DNA from 4 places in the Rhizobium sp. 01L419 genome. Region 1 is predicted to be linked to each of the others. Evidence: predicted binding sites of a transcription regulator. Region 1 holds the regulator's gene; each other region holds the start of a gene.

Region 1 (4,632 bases):
GACCGTCAATGTCACGATCCTGGCTGATGCCAATGTCGACAGCGCCAACAAGGGCCAGATCGACCTCTCGGTCGATGAGAAGAACCGTAAGGTGAACGACAAGCAGGTCGGCTGGATGAACCAGCTGAAGGCAAGCGGTTCGCTTCACAAGGTCTTCAACACCGGCCTCTTCGTCAACGGCAATTCCAGCCGTCCGGAAGCTGCAGGTCTCGGCGTCGCCCTCATCGGCTCGCTCTACCTGATGCTGATCGTCCTCGTGCTTGCGCTGCCGATCGGTGTCGCCGCCTCGATCTATCTCGAGGAATTCGCACCGAAGAACAGGCTGACGGACCTGATCGAGGTCAATATCAACAACCTCGCTGCCGTGCCGTCCATCGTCTACGGTCTGCTCGGCCTGTCGGTCTTCATCAACTTCGCCGGCCTGCCGCGTTCGGCACCGCTGGTCGGTGGTCTGGTGCTGACCCTGATGACGCTGCCGACGATCATCATCGCCACCCGCGCAGCACTGCGCGCCGTGCCGCCGTCGATCCGCTCGGCCGCCCTCGGCCTCGGTGCTTCCAAGATGCAGATGGTGTTCCACCATGTGCTGCCGCTTGCCATGCCCGGCATCCTGACCGGCACGATCATCGGCCTTGCCCACGCACTCGGCGAAACCGCGCCGCTGCTGCTGATCGGCATGGTCGCCTTCGTCGCCCAGGCGCCGTCCAGCCCGCTCGATCCTTCCACGGCACTTCCGGTTCAGGTCTACATGTGGGCCAATGAAGCCGAGCGCGCCTTCGTGGAAAGAACCTCGGGTGCCATCATCGTCCTGCTCCTGTTCCTGATCGTCATGAACCTCGGAGCTATCCTCTTGCGTCGTCGCTTTGAGCGCCGCTGGTAAACGGAGTAAAGATCATGAACATGTTGACGGAAGCCGCAGTCGAGAAGGCGCTGGACCAGAAAATGAGCAACGTCCCGTATAAGATGATCGGTCAGGATGTCTCCGTTTATTACGGCGAGAAGCGTGCGCTTTTCGATGTCAATCTGAACGTCCGCGAAAACACCGTGACCGCCCTGATCGGCCCCTCGGGCTGCGGCAAGTCCACCTTCCTGCGATCGCTGAACCGCATGAACGACACGATCGACGGCTGCCGCGTCACCGGCAAGATCACGCTCGATAGCGACGACATCTACGATCCCGACATCGACGTCGTCGAACTTCGCGCCCGCGTCGGCATGGTCTTCCAGAAGCCGAACCCGTTCCCGAAGACGATCTATGAAAACGTTTCTTACGGCCCGCGCATCCATGGCCTTGCCAAGTCCAAGGCCGACCTCGACCAGATCGTCGAGACCAGCCTGCAGCGCGCCGGCCTCTGGAACGAGGTCAAGGACCGCGTGCATGAATCCGGCACCGGCCTTTCCGGCGGTCAGCAGCAGCGTCTGTGCATCGCACGCGCCGTTGCCGTCAGCCCGGAAGTCATCCTGATGGACGAGCCCTGCTCGGCGCTCGACCCGATCGCAACTGCCAAGGTCGAAGAGCTGATCCACGAGCTGCGTGAAAACTACACGATCGTCATCGTGACGCATTCCATGCAGCAGGCCGCTCGCGTATCGCAGCGCACGGCCATGTTCCACCTCGGCAACCTGGTCGAGGAGAACGATACCGACAAGATGTTCACCAACCCGGACGATCCGCGTACCCAGGACTACATCATGGGTCGCTTCGGCTGATTTTGGCGATGTGAAGCCTTCCCGATTTCGAGGACAAAGCCCCATGGCATCAACACATATTTTCTCTGCTTACGATGACGATCTGAAATTCCTGTCCCGGCGCATTTCCGAGATGGGTGGCCTTGCCGAACAGATGGGCGGCGACGCTGTCCGCGCGCTCGTCAACGGCGATACCGCGCTTGCTCAGAAGGTCATTTCCGACGATGTGATCCTCGATCACGCCGAGCGCGAGATCAACGACAAGGCGATCGTCACGATCGCCCGTCGCCAGCCGATGGCCTCCGACCTTCGCGAGATCATGGGTTCGATCCGCATCGCCGCCGACCTCGAGCGCGTCGGCGATCTCGGCAAGAACACGGCAAAGCGCGTCATCGCGGTGCAGAGCACCGGCGTTCCGCGCAAGCTCGCCCGCGGCCTCGAGCATCTCTCCGAACTGGCGCTCGTCCAGCTCAAGGAAGTGCTCGACGTCTACACCAATCGTTCAGCTGACAAGGCGAATGCGATCCGCGAACGCGACGACGAGATCGACGCGATGTACACTTCGCTGTTCCGCGAACTCCTGACCTACATGATGGAAGATCCGCGCAACATCACGAGCTGCACGCATCTTCTCTTCTGCGCCAAGAACATCGAGCGCATCGGCGACCATGCAACCAACATCGCCGAGACGATCTACTACATGGCAACCGGCGCCCAGCCGGAGGGCGAACGTCCGAAGGACGACAGCTCCAATACCGTTGGTGCGGTGACGGAGTAATCCGGACCTGCCGATTGCGTGCGCGCCCCGCGCTGGGGCGCGCAAGGGTCGCAGCCAATTCCGAGTTCCTGCATGGTCCCTTGCTTAAATCACCCCCGGTTTAAGGATCATGCATTAGGAGACTGACACGCATGATCCCAAGAGTTGCAGTTGTTGAAGATGAAGAGGCACTCAGCGTGCTTCTCCGCTACAATCTCGAGGCTGAAGGTTTCGAGGTGGATACGATCCTCCGTGGCGACGAGGCCGAAATCCGGCTTCAGGAGCGCACCCCGGACCTGCTCATCCTTGACTGGATGCTGCCGGGCGTTTCCGGCATCGAGCTCTGCCGCCGGCTGCGCATGCGGCCGGAAACCGAGCGTCTGCCGATCATCATGCTGACGGCACGCGGCGAAGAGAGCGAGCGCGTTCGCGGTCTCTCGACCGGCGCGGATGACTATGTCGTCAAGCCCTTCTCCACGCCGGAACTCGTTGCCCGCGTCAAGGCGATGCTGCGACGCGCCCGTCCGGAGGTTCTCTCCACCGTTTTGAAATGTGGTGATATCGAGCTCGATCGCGAAACCCATCGCGTCCATCGCAAGAGCCGCGAAGTCCGCCTCGGCCCGACCGAATTCCGCCTCTTGGAATTCCTGATGTCGTCGCCGGGCAGGGTCTTCTCCCGCTCGCAGCTTCTCGATGGCGTCTGGGGTCACGATATCTACGTGGATGAACGCACCGTCGACGTCCATGTCGGCCGCCTGCGCAAGGCGCTGAATTTCTCCAACATGCAGGATGTCATCCGCACCGTCCGCGGCGCGGGATATTCCATGGAAGCCTGATCCGAGTGATCGGAGGTCACGAACGGGTCGCTCGGGTTTTCCCGGGCGGCCCGTTTGTTTGTTCGGGTGGGCTTTTTAAGAGTAGGCGTTGCCTTGCTGACACCTTGACCGACATGCCCCTTGCATCGCGAGGGCTCAAGCGATGACGGGGACATCTGCTATGCGCCGATTGCGAACATTCTCTGAGCCTTGAGCATCGACTGATTTGGGGCCGGAAGGGGACTGTCGGCTTGCTGGCGTTAGCCAATCGAAGCCGTCACCAAGATGAGCGTGAGCTCTGCTATGGAACTTCAGCATATCGGATGATGCTCTGATTTTGTACGTTGGCGACTAATTCATCAGAACGAGACAAAAATCGGCGGAGCAAAGGTGAGGAATTTGAATCGTTGTATCCTAAGGTGAGATCAATTGTCGGAGGCACACCCTCAAGTGCTCTAGCAACGACATTTGGCGTCAGCATATTTTGCGCATAAAGCGGAATAAGCGTTATTCCACCTGTAGACACGACGAGCGACATTGCTGATGGCAGGCCTTCACCTTCGTACTCTGCCTTGAGTGTGATCCCAACGTTCGACGCGTACTCCTGGATCAGGGATTGCAATACCGGAGAAATTCTAGCCGAACTGACGTAAGTTTCGCGGGCAAGATCCTGTGGCCGGATCTTTTTCTGCGACGTCAAGCGATGGTCAGCCGGCAGCACGGCGATCAGTGGCTCCTTGGCTAAAAACTTGAACGACACACCAACACTCTGCGTCTCGGGGCGAAGGAAAGCGACGTCCAGCTTGCCTCGCATCAGCGCCAGAGCAAGGTCCGGGGAAGACTGACTGGACAATATGATTTCAACCTCCGGCGCTTCCTCACGAATAATGCGCAGTGCGTGGGGTAGCCACACGACCTCTTGCCCTGCGAGAAAACCGATAGTGAACGACTGCTTTTGCGGCTGTTCTGCCCGCCGGGCCCCTTCCGCAGCCGCCTCGACTTGCAACAACGCCAGCCGCGCGTGATCAAGAAACACTTTACCGGCGGCAGTGAGCGTCACGCCGCGCGGCTGCCGTTCCAGCAGTTTTACACCGACTTCGGTTTCCAGATCGCGAATTTGCCTGCTGAGTGAGGGCTGGGAAGTGTGTAGCCGCCGCTCGGCTGCGGTCAGTAAGCTTCCCTCTTCCGCAACAGCAATAAAATAACGCAAATGCCTGAGTTCCATCGCGTCCTCGCTATGCCTTTAAGGCATAGCTCGAACGTACAAGGTATTTGTCCTTGATAAAAGGGGGATTTAATTAACGCCGCAATCTAGGGACATAGTCGAACGCCTCACCGGAAGTATTTCGCAGTGAACTGTGTCCAGTCAGA
Region 2 (4,632 bases), on a different contig from region 1:
GATATCGAGCGTGCCCTCATATTTGAAGGAGCAGGTCGCATGCTTCTCCTTGCAGAATTCCTCGACGATCGGCTGCAGGACGGTGTTTTCCGACCCGGAAACGATCGAGAAGTCAGGGCCGCTGCTGAAAGCATCGCAGCCGGCCAGCGCCGCCAGACCAGACAGCGCCAGTGCGGAGACGAGTGATCGGATCATGTTTTTGCCGGTCACGCCTGTGTCATCGCCTTCTTGAGGTCGATCGTCAGTTGTTCCATATGCTGCTCGGCCTCAGCGCGCTTCTTACGGCCCTCCTCCTGGACGCGCAGCACGCCGGTTACAGTGTCGATCAGATCCTGATTGGCCTTGGCAAGCGTCTCCATATCAACGATGCCGCGCTGCGACTGCTGCTCGATGGCGATCGCCTGATCCTTCATCATTTCGGAGGCCTGGCGGATCATGTCATTGGTGGCGTCAGTGACCGTCTTCTGCAGATCGAGGGCCGATTTCTGCCTGCTAAGCCCGAGCAGGATGACCATCTTCTGCTTCCAGGCCGGAACCGTCAGTGCCGAGGTGGCCTGAAGGTTCTCGATCAGCGTCTCGTCGCCAGCCTGGACGATGCGGATCTGCGGAAGCTGCTGGATGCCGAGCTGACGAGCCTGCTGCAGATAGAAGATGCGTTTCTCCAGTCGGTCGAGCGCCTGGACGCTGTCCTGATAGGTCTGCGCTTCCAGCATGCCGCCGCCGGGCGCCGACGTCGCGGCATCGGCTGCGCTCTTCAGTTTCGGCAACTCGATCGCACGGAAATGGTCAGCGAAATTCTTCCCGGCCTGCACATAGGCGTCGAGCCGGATGATCGACTGTTTCGTCTCCTCGTGCAGATCGTCGAGCAAGGCGATATCACGGCGCAGCGTATCCTTGTGGCGGTCGAGTTCCAGCCCGATACGGTCGATCTGACCCGCGACATCCTCAAACTCTTCCTTGAACCGTTCGATGCGTGCCTGGGCAGAGAGGAACATGCGGCTGAGGAAACCCTTCTCCTTCAACGACGCAGGATCGAGGCTCTTCGATTTCAGGATGATGTCGGTTAGAAGCTTGCCGACCTCACCGAGATCCTTGTTGCGCACCTCGCGCAAGATCCTGTCGGAATAGTCGCTCACAGACTGCTGCGCCCGGTCTCCGAAGACGGAGATTCCGGCGCGGTCAGTGATACTGATATTATCGGTGATGCGGGCTATTTCGGAGGGATCGGCGGCAATCGCCGGCAGAGAGGCATTCTGCATAGTCGCGAGATCGGTATCGGCCATTCGGGTCGTCTTTCTCGGCTTGTGGCGCAATTGGTCTTACGAATTGCAAACCCATTGTCGGAGCAAATGGGCCATCCACGCTGCAGGGCCGGAAAAGGCAGACTTCCACGCGTACCGGCCCGCGATGACTCATCGGGACGACAGTTTAGCTGTACTAGAAATACGCTTTTATGACAGTTGGTTAAGGAGCGACAAAACCCGCCTTACTGGCAGGTCGGCGCGGCCTTCTTGTCGAGAAGTTCGAGATTAGCGAGCTTGCCGGTCAGCACGAAATCGCCGTAGTCCATCGTCAGGTCGCGCGTGATGCCGTTCTCATAGAGCTTGAACGACATGCGGTAGACCGGCAGAGTATCCGATTTGGCATTCTCGTTGAAATAAGAGATCGTCACCGGCCAGAAGGCGGTCTTGGAGAACTGGCCGGCATTGCCGGCATCGGCCTCATCGGTGGCCGGGGTTTCCTGCTTGCCGACGATGGTCGTGGTGACCAGTGATTTGTCGCCGTCATCAGAGCCATCGAAAACGCGAGCTTCGAAGAAGCGCTTGCCGTCTTTGGCGTTCTGGATGACATCGAGCATATGCTCGGTCGGGAACCGGCTTTCGGCGAGCTGCAGCTCACGGCTAGCCGGCTGCGTCAGGTCGACCTTCACGCCTTCCGGCTTATCCTCGGCCGCGCCGTTGACTTCCTTGTCGAGCTGGTCGTCGGTGAAGGACTTTGTGTCGAAGGTGAACTTGCCGTCCTTCAGGCTCTCGAAGGTCTTGGTCTGCTGGTCGCTGACGCGCACGCTATCGCCCGTGTCGATCTGGGTGACGAAGCGGAAATTCGTGGTGAAGCCTTCGCAATAATTGCCGTCGAACTCATAGACCATACGGCCGTACATGGAGGAGATGCCGGAGCGTTCCGAGGCGTCCTTCAGTTCCAGGTCGTAAACCGCGCGGTGAGCAACGAGCCCGGTCGCGATCACAGCGCTCGTCGCCGGCGCGGCCGCGGAGACATTGGCGGAAACGCTTGCGAGGAGAAGAGCGGCAAGTGACGATCGGAACATTCATTAACTCCTGTTGGACTCGTCCGCGATGTTATAAGAACCGTTTCGGCCAAATCGAGGCGGCCAAGTCGAGGCTCGAAACTGTCACATTAAAGATTCTAGTCTTGATGCATAATTTTTGAAGAATTGACAACAAAAGCGGAGACGAAAATGTCCGATCAAATCGCCGCGCGTCTGTCGGAAATGGGGATAACCCTTCCCGAAGCTGCCGCACCTGCTGCCAACTACGTCCCTTATGTCATCAGCGGCAATCTTCTCACCATTTCCGGCCAGTTGCCTCTCGAGTCCGGCAAGGTCGCCGTTACCGGCCACCTCGGCAAGAATGTCGACGTCGCCACCGGTCAGCGCGCCGCTGAACTTTGCGCCATCAACATTCTCGCGCAGGCAAAGGCGGCACTCGGCGGCGATCTCGGCCGCATTCGCCGGGTCATCAAGCTTAACGGCTTTGTTGCATCGGTACCCGAATTCGTCGAGCAGCACCTTGTCATCAATGGCGCTTCGAACCTGATCGCCGGCGTGCTCGGCGAAGCCGGCAAACATGCCCGCGCCGCGGTCGGCATGGCTGCCCTGCCGCTCAATGCCGCAGTCGAAATCGATGCTATCATGGAAATCGCATAATGACGAATGCCGACTGGATCAAAGAGCTGCCGGTCGCGCATCGCGGCTATCATGACCTCAACAACGCCGTCTGGGAAAACACGCTCTCGGCCTTTTCGCGCGCCGTCGAAGCGGGCTTTGCCATCGAATGCGACCTGCATTACGCCTCCGATGCCGTGCCGGTCATCTTCCATGATGAAGATCTGGAACGTCTCTGCAACCTCAAGGGCGATGTGCGCGAACGGACCTCCCAGGAACTCGGGCTGATTGCTGTCGGCGGCACGAAGGACAAGGTGCCGACGCTGAAGCAGCTTCTTCACCTCGTGAAGGGAAAAGTACCGCTGGTGCTGGAACTCAAGGGCCGCGAAGCCGACGACGAGGGCTTTGCCGAGGCCGTCCTCGACGTGCTCGAGGGCTATGAAGGCAAGGTCGCGCTGATGAGCTTCGACCGGTGGCTGCTGAAGGATCTCAGGGAGCTCAACTCTCCCTACCCGATCGGGCTGACGGCCAACGGCAATACGACGGAAGAATATGCCACTCATGAGAAGGCGATGGAGATCGGCCTCGATTTCATCTCCTATTATTATGCCGATCTGCCGAACCCGTTCGTCGCCGGCCAGCGCGACAAGGGCATTCCGGTCATCACCTGGACGGTGCGCGACGATGAGGCCCGCAAACATACATTCGAGAACGCCGATCAAATGACTTTCGAAGGCTTCGATCCGCGCACGGCGGTTTGACACTCGCTTTTTGAACAAGATCGTGCGCAGACTGGGAGGGAGAGCCCGCTCCCTCCCCCAACGGCTTCGCATTTACTTCATGACAGACGAATCGTCAGACGAACTTTCCATCCGCATCGAGCGATCATTCACCGAAATTTCCCCCGAGCGCTGGTCCAGGCTTTCGGGAGCATCGAAGACGTGCGACAGCGTCGCCTATAATCCCTTCGTCTCGCATGCCTTTCTCTCGGCGCTGGAAGAATCCGGCTCGGCTACCGCGCAGAGCGGCTGGCTTGGCCATCACATGCTTCTGGAAACCGACAAGGGTGAACTGATCGGCGCCCTGCCCGGCTATCTCAAAAACCACAGCCAGGGCGAATATGTCTTCGATCACGGCTGGGCCGACGCTTTCGAACGGGCTGGCGGCAGCTATTATCCAAAGCTGCAGTGCTCGATCCCCTTTACACCCGCAACCGGCCCGCGCCTGCTTGTGGCCGAAGGCCTTGCCCGCCTGCCAATTCAGAATGCCATGGCGGAAAGCCTCAAGGAGGTCGTCCGCCGTCTCGGTATCTCTTCGGCCCACATCACCTTCGTGCCCGAGGACGAGATGCCGGTCTTCGAAACCGACGGCTATCTGCACCGCACCGACAAGCAGTTCCATTTCATCAATGAAGGCTATGACAATCACGACGCGTTCCTGGAAACACTTGCTTCCCGCAAGCGCAAGGCACTGCGCAAGGAGCGTCGGACGGCGGTCGAGAACGGCATTACTATCGACTGGCTGACCGGCAAGGACCTGACCGAAGGCATCTGGGATCAGTTCTACGCCTTCTACATGGATACCGGCGGCCGCAAATGGGGCCGGCCCTATCTGACACGCAAATTCTATTCGCTGATCGGCGAGCGCATGGCCGACGACATCCTGCTCGTGATGGCCAAACGCGACGGCCGCTATATAGCGGGTGCCATCAACTTCATCGGCGGCGATAC
Region 3 (4,632 bases), on a different contig from region 1:
AACGGGGTTGCCACCTTTGCCGTAATAACCTCGATCGACGGCCGAACGCGTCGCAACGATACGGCTATAAGCAAGGCGGAGATCGGAAAGCTGTGACTGCAGACCGAGATCGAGCGTTTCAACGGGCGGGAGGCTGGCGTTGAAACGCGCGCGTTCGCTGTCGAGCGAGCTGCGTCTTTCCATCATGGCCGCCCTGGTCATCTCATTGGGATTGTTGACGTAGATTCGCGTCGCCACGAGCTCTGCCAGGATCTCGTTGGCGGCAATCGATCCTCCACGGGCAAGAACATCGGCAAAGAGATGGTCAGTTTCGAGCGCGCGGTACTGCATGAGCGAGGAGCGGATCAGCACCACCCCCTCGGCAATCATGAAGACGAACGGCAGCAGGATAGCGACCAGCACTGCCCTGCTTGTATTCTTGAATTTCACCACTTCGAAATTCATGACCAATCCGCGCGTGTATACACCCCGCCAGCGAGCTTATTGGAATATCTTAAAAAACTGATAAAGCGGTCTATCCCTAGATTTCGGGACGGACAAAATCGAGTGTCTCAGAATCCATCACCCAGAGCTCACCTGTCGAGATATCGAACCAGGCACCGTGAAGCGCCAGCTTGCCCTCTTCCTCGAGAACCTTGATTTCGGGGAAAGTCCTGAGATTGTTGATCGAGTTACGGATCGAAACCCGCTCCAGCGCAGTCTGCCGTTCGCCCTGCGTCATCACGTCATTGCTGCCGATCTGTTCGGCGGCGGGACGAACGAGCGACATCCAACGGCCGATGAAATCGCCCTGCGACAAAGGCTCGGCGTCCGGATCGAGTGCGGCGCGGATGCCACCACAGCGGCCGTGGCCCATGACGACGATATTCTGGACCTTCAGAGCCTGAACCGCAAATTCGAGCGCCGCCGACGTCGAATGGAAGTGACCATCCGGCTCATAGGGTGGCACCAGGTTGGCGACATTGCGGATCACGAAGAGTTCACCTGGTCCAGCATCAAAGATCAGTTCGGGAGCCGCGCGAGAGTCTGAACAGGCAATCATGAGCGTTGTCGGGTTCTGCCCATTTTCCGCAAGCTGCCGATACCGATCGCGGGCATCGGCATAGCGCCCGTTCATGAAGTTGCGATAACCGTCCAGAAGGGAGTTGGGAAAGCTCATCATACCCTTGGATTACAGCGCGACGAACCCAAGATCAACTGCTGCACTGCAAAAGCGTGAAGCCTATTTCTTCCGTCGCTGGGCCGGGTGGACAAGGTGACGCATCTGCACCATCGCCATGGGTGTCGAAAGGCTGGAGGCATCGCTTGCCAGCATCAATTCGTTGCTGCCGCGCTTGACGGCGCGTGCCAGCACTTCGAACACACTTGCCGTCGCAAGCTGCAGCGCCTTTTCATCCTCCATGCCCGATAGCAGGCGGGACAGGAAAAGGGCAGCGAGCAGGTCGCCGAGCCCGTTCGGCGGGTTCTCGACGACACGATGTTCGGCAAGCAAGGCATGCTTTCCGGAGAGATAGAGATTGCCGGTACCGCCCGCCATCATCGGCACCGCGGATGTAACCAGCATGCGTGAGGGACCGAGCGCAAGTGCGGCTTCCATGACCGCGCTGTTGTCATCGAGCGCGGCGCCCGAAAGCCAGGCAAGTTCGTAGCGGTTCGGCGTTGCGAGCGAGGCGATCGGTATCAGGTGGTCACGGATCGCCTCGGCTGTCGCTTCCGGCACGTAGAGGCCGCCGAGATCACCCATGACTGGATCGCAGACATAGAGCAGTTCCGGGTTATTTTCGCGCAGGGATGCAACGAGTTTCGCGACGGAGCGGGCCTGGGCAGCGTTGCCAAAATAACCCGACAAGACAGCCTTGACCTCGCCGATCCACGGCGCACGGATGAGATCGTCGATCGCCGCATCGAAATCGGCCTCTGCGAAGGTGAGGCGTGTCGAACGGCCGTGACCGGGATGCCAAGGCAACACGATCGTCGGCAGCGCCCAGACCTGGTGGCCGAGCGTTTCCAGCGCGAAGACCGCGGCGCGGTTTCCAACCGACCCCCGCACGACATGGCTGGAGATGACGATGACTGCGCCTGATGCGTTTTCCGACATGACATCCGATTCCGAATTTCGACCGCCGTTGATGATCTTTTTGACGAGGCGCTGTCAACCATTCTTCATGCGAGCGTGGAAATGTGCAGCGGGTCGGAAAAGCCAGACAAGGACGCTTTGCAGTCCATCGGCACAAAACGACCCGAAAACTTTCGAAATCTCTCATCAGCACCGTCAAAAAAGAACGAAAACTACTTTTCGAAGCCCTCTTTTAAGGATTCTTTCGAAGAGCCTTCTGCTAACTTGCCCACATCAAAACAAATCGGGGGGATGATCCATGGCCGCCAGAAACAATCCGAAACGGGAAAAACAGATCGAGAGCGCGCGCAAGATCGCCGCCGCGACCGGCGAGCCCCATCTCGATCCCGAATTCCTCTTTGGCCGCGCAAGCGGCGACGACCTCGACCTCTACACACCGGAAATGCTTGCGCTTTCCGCCGTGCACTCGGCAGCCGAGCTCGCCGCCTGGAACGGCAAAACGCCGCGTGTCAGTATCGACACAGTCGCCGACGTCACCCCCGATGGCGTCGCAATCTCCATCCTTTCGGTGACCGATCACAACAAGCCCTTCCTCTACGAATCCGTCATGGGCGAGGTGACCAGCACCTACCGCGACATCTACATGGCAGTTCATCCGATCCTGATCCTGGAAGAAGGCAAGGCCCCGGAACTCTATTCCGCCGATGTGCCGAGCGATCCGGCAAAGCGGGTGAGCCATATCCAGCTTCACATTTCGCCGCTCAGCCCCTCCCAGGCCGCCGACCTGATCAAGCGGATCAAGGCAGTGCTCGAGCAGGTAGAGCTTGCCGTTTCCGACTGGAAGCCGATGCTTGCCCGCGTCGATGAGGTGATTTCAGAGCTTTCGAATTACAGTGCCAGCCGCAAGAAAGCCGACCGCGACGAGGCGATCGCCTTCCTGACCTGGCTGCACGACGAGAACTTCACCTTCCTGGGCATGCGCGACTACGTCTATTCCGGCAAGGGTCCCGATTCCAAGGTCGAACGCGACAAGGGAACAGGCCTCGGCATACTCTCCAACCCCGAGGTTCTTGTTCTGCGCACCGGCAAGGACGCCGTGACGACGACACCCGAAATTCTCGCCTTCCTCGATGGTCCCGATTTCCTGATCGTCACTAAAGCCAACGTGAAATCCACGGTCCATCGCCGCGCCTACATGGATTATGTCGGCGTCAAGCGCTTCGACGCACAGGGCAACGTAACGGGGGAACTCCGCATCGTCGGCCTGTTCACCTCGACTGCTTACACTTCCTCTGCCAGCGAAATTCCGTTGCTGCGGTCCAAGATCGAAAAGGTGAAGGAGCATTTCGGCTTCGACCCGATGAGCCACTCGGGCCGCATGCTCGACAACACCCTGGAATCCTATCCGCGTGACGATCTCTTTCAGATCGATACGCCGCTGCTCGCGACCTTTGCAGAGCAGATCAATGACCTCGCCGATCGCCCGCGCGTGCGGGTGCTGCCGCGCATCGACCATTTCGACCGTTTCGTCTCGGTCATCATCTTCGTACCGCGCGAGGAATATGACTCGATCGTGCGTGAACGCATCGGTGCCTATCTGAAAACCGTCTATGATGGCCGTGTTTCCGCCTATTATCCGGCCTTCCCGGAAGGCGGTGTGGCGCGCGTGCATTTCATCATCGGCCGCTCGGGCGGTAAGACGCCGCGCATCCATCAGGCCAAGCTCGAGGAGACGATCCGCCAGATCACCGCGCGCTGGGACAGCCGCTTCGAGATGCTCGCCGGCCCCAAGGCGCCGAAGCTCGGCGTCAGCAACGCCTTCCAGGAAGCCTTCACGCCGGATGAAGCGGTCGGCGATCTGCCCGACATCGCCGCATGCGCCGCCGGCGAGCCGATCCGCATCGAATTCTACTATCGCCAGGACGATGAACGCGGCCGTATCCTGTCGCTGAAGATCTTCCATAGCGGCGAGCAGCTGCCGCTATCGCGCCGCGTGCCTCTACTCGAAAACCTCGGCTTCAACGTCCTGAGCGAACGGACCTTCGATATCGAAATTCCGGCCACCGACAGCGCCATCAACATCGTCGTGCTGCACGACATGGAACTCGAGGCTCGCAGCGGTGCGGACATTGACCTCGCACGTTTTGGCGCACCGCTCGAAGAGGCCTTCGTCGCAGCCTTCAGCGACACGATCGACAATGACAGCTTCAACAGGCTGATCCTGTCGGCCGGTCTCTCGGCCCGCGAGGTTAGTGTGCTGCGCGCCTATGCGCGCTATCTGCGCCAGGCCGGCATCGCCTATTCGCAGGATTATATCGCAACCACCCTCGACAAATATCCTGTTATCGCCGCTTCGATCTTCCGCCTGTTCCACGACACGCTCGATACGAAGCTGTCGGAAAAGGCGCGTATCAAGAAGCTCGCCGAACTGCATCGGGCAATCGAAGCCGAGCTTGCCGACGTGCCGAGCCTGGATGACGATCGTATCCTGCGCCGCTATGTCAATATCGTCGATGCAACGCTGCGCACCAATTATTTCCAGCGCAGTGCCGATG
Region 4 (4,632 bases), on a different contig from region 1:
CCTGATGTCAGTGCTGACATGACGTCAGCCTGAGCAGCGTCCCGAAGGAATTATTTCCGCGGACGCCGCTTGTGCTATTTTTCAGCACGCCAAGCTTAGAGACCGGCAACTCGCAAGAGTTGCCGGTCTCGTTTGATTGAGACAAGGCAGGGTTAGCTGCCCACCACTCCGTTATTGCCGCGTGTCAGCACGACGAGCGACGGACGGGCCGGCACGCCCGGCTTGAAGTCCGGCCAGTTGGTGCCGGCATCTTCCATCGAGGTTGCGTCCTCGTTGTCGGCCATGCGCAATTCGCCCGGATGCTGGACCGAGAGGAATACGCTGGAGCCGTCGGAAGTGAAGGTCGGCGAGCAAGTCTCCGAACCGACAGGCGCGATATAGATGAGCTTCGGCAGGGCGCGCCCCGGACCTTCCGTATCCATCACATAGACGGAATCGGCAATGCCTTCTGGCGGCGGACCGTCGGTGGTCACCCAAAGGCGGCCTGCCGGATCGACAGCCAGGTTATCGGGGTCGGTGAACCAGCCGGCCGAGGTGGTCGCCGGATGGAACATCGCCTGGTCTTCGGGCTTGGCCGGATCGCCGCAGAGAACGAAGACATCCCATTTGAAGCTCTCGGCTGCGTAGTCCGGCTTGTCCGGACCGCCGGGAGCCACCAGTTCCAGCAGATGTCCATGCGGGTTGGGGCCACGCGGATTGGCGACGTTGACCTGTTCCTTCTCGTCGTCACCCTGGCCCTTCGGCAGGCGATCCTCGTTCTCGGTCATGGCGACATAGAGTTTGCCGGTGCCGAGATGCGGAATGAAGCCTTCCGGGCCGTCCATCGGCGTAGCAGCAACCAAGTCCGCTGCAGTGCGCGTGGCGAGAACGACGTCGGCCTGCGTCCTGAAGCCGGCTTCCGCCGTCAGCGGGCCTTCGCCGGCGATCAGCGGGATCCAGCGCATCGTGCCGTCGCTTTCGAACTTGGCGACCGACAGCGTGCCATGGTCGAGCAGATCCTTGTTGGCGGCGCGATCGCTAGGGTTCCACGGGTCGCGGGTGACGAAGCGGTAGATATATTCGAAATCGTCATCATCACCCATGAAGACCACGACGCGGCCATCGGGGGCGACGCAACATTGCGCACCCTCGTGCGTCATGCGGCCGAGCGACGTGCGCTTGACCGGCTTTGCCGAGGGATCGAACGGATCGATTTCGACCACCCAGTCGAAGCGCATCCACTCGTTCGGCTCTTCCTCGAACTTGAAGCGCGGCTCGACGCGGCTGACGGAATAGATGTCGTTCTCATCCTCGTCCCAGCCCTGGCGTTCGACCAGTTCCTGGTTCGGCAGTTTTTTATAGTCGCCGGCAAAGACGTCCATTGCGCCTTCTTCGCCAGAGAGCATCGTGCCCCAGGGCGTGATGCCGCCATTGCAGTTCGAGATCGTGCCGAAAACGACGGTACCGGTCGGATCAGCCTTCGTCTTGAGACGGTCGTCACCCGTCGCCGGGCCGGAAATGCCGATTTCCGTGCTCATGTGGATGCGGCGGTTATACTTTCCGTCCTTGACCACCTGCCATTGGTTGCCGTCCTTGCGCACTTCCAAAACAGAGACGCCGACAGCCGCCATGACGGCCCGGATCTGATCCTCGGTCATTTTCTCGCGGTAGTTGTCCGCTGTCAGACCCGGAAACATCAGAAAGGGCGTCGCATATTCATGACTGACGACCAGCAGGCCGTGATCGGAGCTCTTCTCACCCCACGGCAGCGGCAGGAACTGCGTGAAGTCGTTATTGTAGCCGAACTGGCGCTCGGCGGCTTTGCCGTCGAGCTTGGCGACATCGAATTCCGGGCTGTCGGCAAAGAGAGCGTCACCCCAGCGCACGAGGATCTGGCGCTCGTAACCATCAGGCCAGTGATCGGCGGTGTCGCGCACGCGCTTCAGTTCGGGGAAAGTAAGCGTCGAATCCGCAGCTTCTGCCTTCGTTGCTTCGAGCGCCGGCGCAAAAGCGGCCGCCCCCATGGCTGCAATGAAGCCCTTGAGAACGGCACGGCGACGAACGCCTTCTTCGAGAATGGTGCCGTAGCTCGGCGCAAATGCACGCCGCGGATTTGGGCGCGGCCTGGTTTTCTGGCGGTCCGTCATGACTACCTCCGGTAAAAGTGGTTGAATTTCAAGGAAATGAATGAAACGTCCTTGGCCATTGCGGCCATCGATTTTTGTAGCAATGCCGGGCGAAGGATTGATGACGCTCGAGTGTCCGGGAACGGCAGAGGCGGCGCTTCTCCGGCTTGACGCCTTGCCGGGCGCTGATAATTTGACCGGGCAGTAAAAATAAACGGCGCAAAGCCTTGAACGGGACCGACCTCCCCGACCGCCAGGAGAACAGCATGTCCAACCGCCTGAATGCAACGCCAAACGACCTTCGCGCCTTTTGGATGCCCTTTACCGCGAACCGCCAGTTCAAGAAGGAACCGCGCCTCTTCGTGAGCGCGAAGGACATGTACTACAAGACCCATGACGGCCGCGAGGTTCTGGACGGTACGGCTGGCCTCTGGTGCGTGAATGCCGGCCACTGCCGTCCGAAGATCACGGAGGCGATCAGCGAGCAGGCGGGCGAACTCGATTACGCCCCGGCCTTCCAGCTCGGCCATCCCAAGGCTTTCGAGCTTGCCAACCGCCTGGTCGACATCGCGCCTGATGGCCTGGATCACGTCCTCTTCACCAATTCCGGTTCTGAATCGGTGGAAACGGCGCTCAAGGTGGCGCTCGCCTATCATCGCGTGCAGGGCAATGGCTCACGCTTCCGCCTGATCGGCCGCGAGCGTGGCTATCACGGCGTCAACTTCGGCGGCATCTCAGTCGGCGGCATCGTCACCAATCGCAAGATGTTCGGCACGCTGCTGACCGGCGTTGACCACATGCCGCACACCCACCTGCCCGGCAAGAACAACTTCACCCGCGGCGAACCCGAGCATGGCGGCGATATCGCCACCGAACTCGAGCGCATCGTTACCCTGCATGACGCTTCCACGGTCGCTGCCGTCATCGTCGAGCCGGTCGCCGGCTCCACCGGCGTTCTCATTCCGCCGAAGGGTTATCTGCAGAAGCTGCGCGAAATCTGCACCAAGCACGGCATTCTGCTGATCTTCGACGAAGTCATCACCGGTTTCGGTCGTTTGGGCGCTCCCTTTGCCGCCCAGTATTACGACGTGAAGCCCGATATCATGGTCACCGCCAAGGGCCTGACCAACGGCGTCATCCCGATGGGCGCCGTCTTCGTGACCTCGGAAATCCATGATGCCTTCATGAACGGCCCCGAGCACATGATCGAGTTCTTCCACGGCTATACCTATTCCGGGAACCCGATCGCCTCGGCCGCAGCACTCGCGACGCTCGACACCTACAAGGAAGAAGGCCTGCTGACCCGCGCAGCCGAGCTTTCCGACTACTGGGCCGATGCGCTGCACTCGCTGAAGGATTGCCCCAATGTCATCGACATCAGAAATACCGGCCTTATCGGCGCGATCGAACTCGACCCGATCGCCGGTGAGCCGACCAAGCGCGCCTTCACGGCCTTCCTCAAGGCTTACGAAAGCGGACTTTTGATCCGCACGACAGGCGACATCATCGCGCTCTCCCCGCCGTTGATCATCGAGAAGAAGCACATCGACGAGCTCTTCGGCAAGCTGCGTACGATCCTGCAGAACAACATCTGATCTCGATAGTCCCGACTTGAATTCAAGGGCGAGGCTCCGGCCTCGCCTTTTCTTTTGATGTCGGCGACCTTGATCGCGTTATCGGTCTCCGGTGTCAGGGATTTCCTCCAGACAGGGCAAACCAACCCAATGGAGATCCCATGCCAAGACTTGTCTTTATTCTCCCCCTGCTCCTGCTGCTGGTATCGGCAGCACATGCCGGAACCGGCTTCCGTGAAATCACCCTGCCCGGCAAAAACACCGATCGTCCCGTCCATGTCAGCATCTGGTATCCGACGGCATCAGATGCCGCCCCAGTCCTTCTGGGCGAAACGCCGGCCTTTATCGGCCAGCCCGTCATCAGGGATGCCGAACCCGTGCCCGGCCCACATCCGTTGGTCGTGCTCTCCCATGGCTATGGCGGAAGCTGGCGCAACCTCGCCTGGCTCGCCGCCGATCTCGTGCACGCAGGCTATGTCGTCGCTGCACCCGATCATCCCGGCACGACCACATTCGATATGCGGAAGTCTGACGCTGTCGAATTATGGAGGCGCCCCGGCGATCTCAGCCGCACGATCGATGCTCTGCTCGACAATACGGATCTGACGGGCGGCGTGGCATCCGATCGGATTGCCGCGATCGGCCATTCGCTCGGCGGCTGGACGGTCGTCGAACTGGCAGGCGGTCGTTTCGATGCGGCTGTTGTGACGAAGAATTGCATGGCTGACTTCGGCCAGCTCTATTGCAGGATATTCGACGCACTGGGCATCGGGCGCGATGCCTCCTCCAGTGCTGCGCTGGCCGCCGATCTCAGCGATCCGAGAATCCGTGCCGTCGTGTCACTCGATCTCGGACCCGGTCGTGGGCTGACACCAGCGAGCCTCGCGGCAGTCCATATCCCCATCATGGTGCTGGGCGCTGCGGCAGATGTCGACGCGGACACGGCAACCAGG

The links. Region 1 encodes PhoB, which activates phosphate uptake and scavenging genes when phosphate is short. Its sites were predicted from a motif close to TGTCATNNANCTGTCAT; they were not measured.
Positions count from the first base shown of each region.
Region 2: a site for PhoB is predicted at 1,443-1,459, ahead of AC1DUP_RS29955 (toxic anion resistance protein). Genes of this name have one in related genera too.
Region 3: a site for PhoB is predicted at 2,151-2,167, ahead of AC1DUP_RS27105 (NAD-glutamate dehydrogenase). Genes of this name have one in related genera too.
Region 4: a site for PhoB is predicted at 2,216-2,232, ahead of AC1DUP_RS01535 (PhoX family protein). Genes of this name have one in related genera too.

Region 1 is NZ_JBFTSM010000003.1:128,730-133,361, reverse strand. It holds gene pstA (phosphate ABC transporter permease PstA) at 1-880, shown strand, start outside; gene pstB (phosphate ABC transporter ATP-binding protein PstB) at 895-1,710, shown strand; gene phoU (phosphate signaling complex protein PhoU) at 1,754-2,467, shown strand; gene phoB (phosphate regulon transcriptional regulator PhoB) at 2,599-3,282, shown strand; gene AC1DUP_RS07605 (LysR family transcriptional regulator) at 3,563-4,486, opposite strand.
Region 2 is NZ_JBFTSM010000019.1:137,909-142,540, forward strand. It holds gene AC1DUP_RS29950 (substrate-binding domain-containing protein) at 1-195, opposite strand, end outside; gene AC1DUP_RS29955 (toxic anion resistance protein) at 207-1,283, opposite strand; gene AC1DUP_RS29960 (cell envelope integrity EipB family protein) at 1,487-2,326, opposite strand; gene AC1DUP_RS29965 (RidA family protein) at 2,477-2,944, shown strand; gene AC1DUP_RS29970 (glycerophosphodiester phosphodiesterase) at 2,944-3,663, shown strand; gene AC1DUP_RS29975 (GNAT family N-acetyltransferase) at 3,743-4,632, shown strand, end outside.
Region 3 is NZ_JBFTSM010000016.1:91,177-95,808, reverse strand. It holds gene AC1DUP_RS27120 (GGDEF domain-containing protein) at 1-429, opposite strand, end outside; gene AC1DUP_RS27115 (carbonic anhydrase) at 521-1,162, opposite strand; gene pdxY (pyridoxal kinase PdxY) at 1,223-2,098, opposite strand; gene AC1DUP_RS27105 (NAD-glutamate dehydrogenase) at 2,376-4,632, shown strand, end outside.
Region 4 is NZ_JBFTSM010000001.1:306,688-311,319, reverse strand. It holds gene AC1DUP_RS01540 (ArsR/SmtB family transcription factor) at 1-5, shown strand, start outside; gene AC1DUP_RS01535 (PhoX family protein) at 153-2,126, opposite strand; gene aptA (omega-aminotransferase AptA) at 2,372-3,700, shown strand; gene AC1DUP_RS01525 (alpha/beta hydrolase family protein) at 3,841-4,632, shown strand, end outside.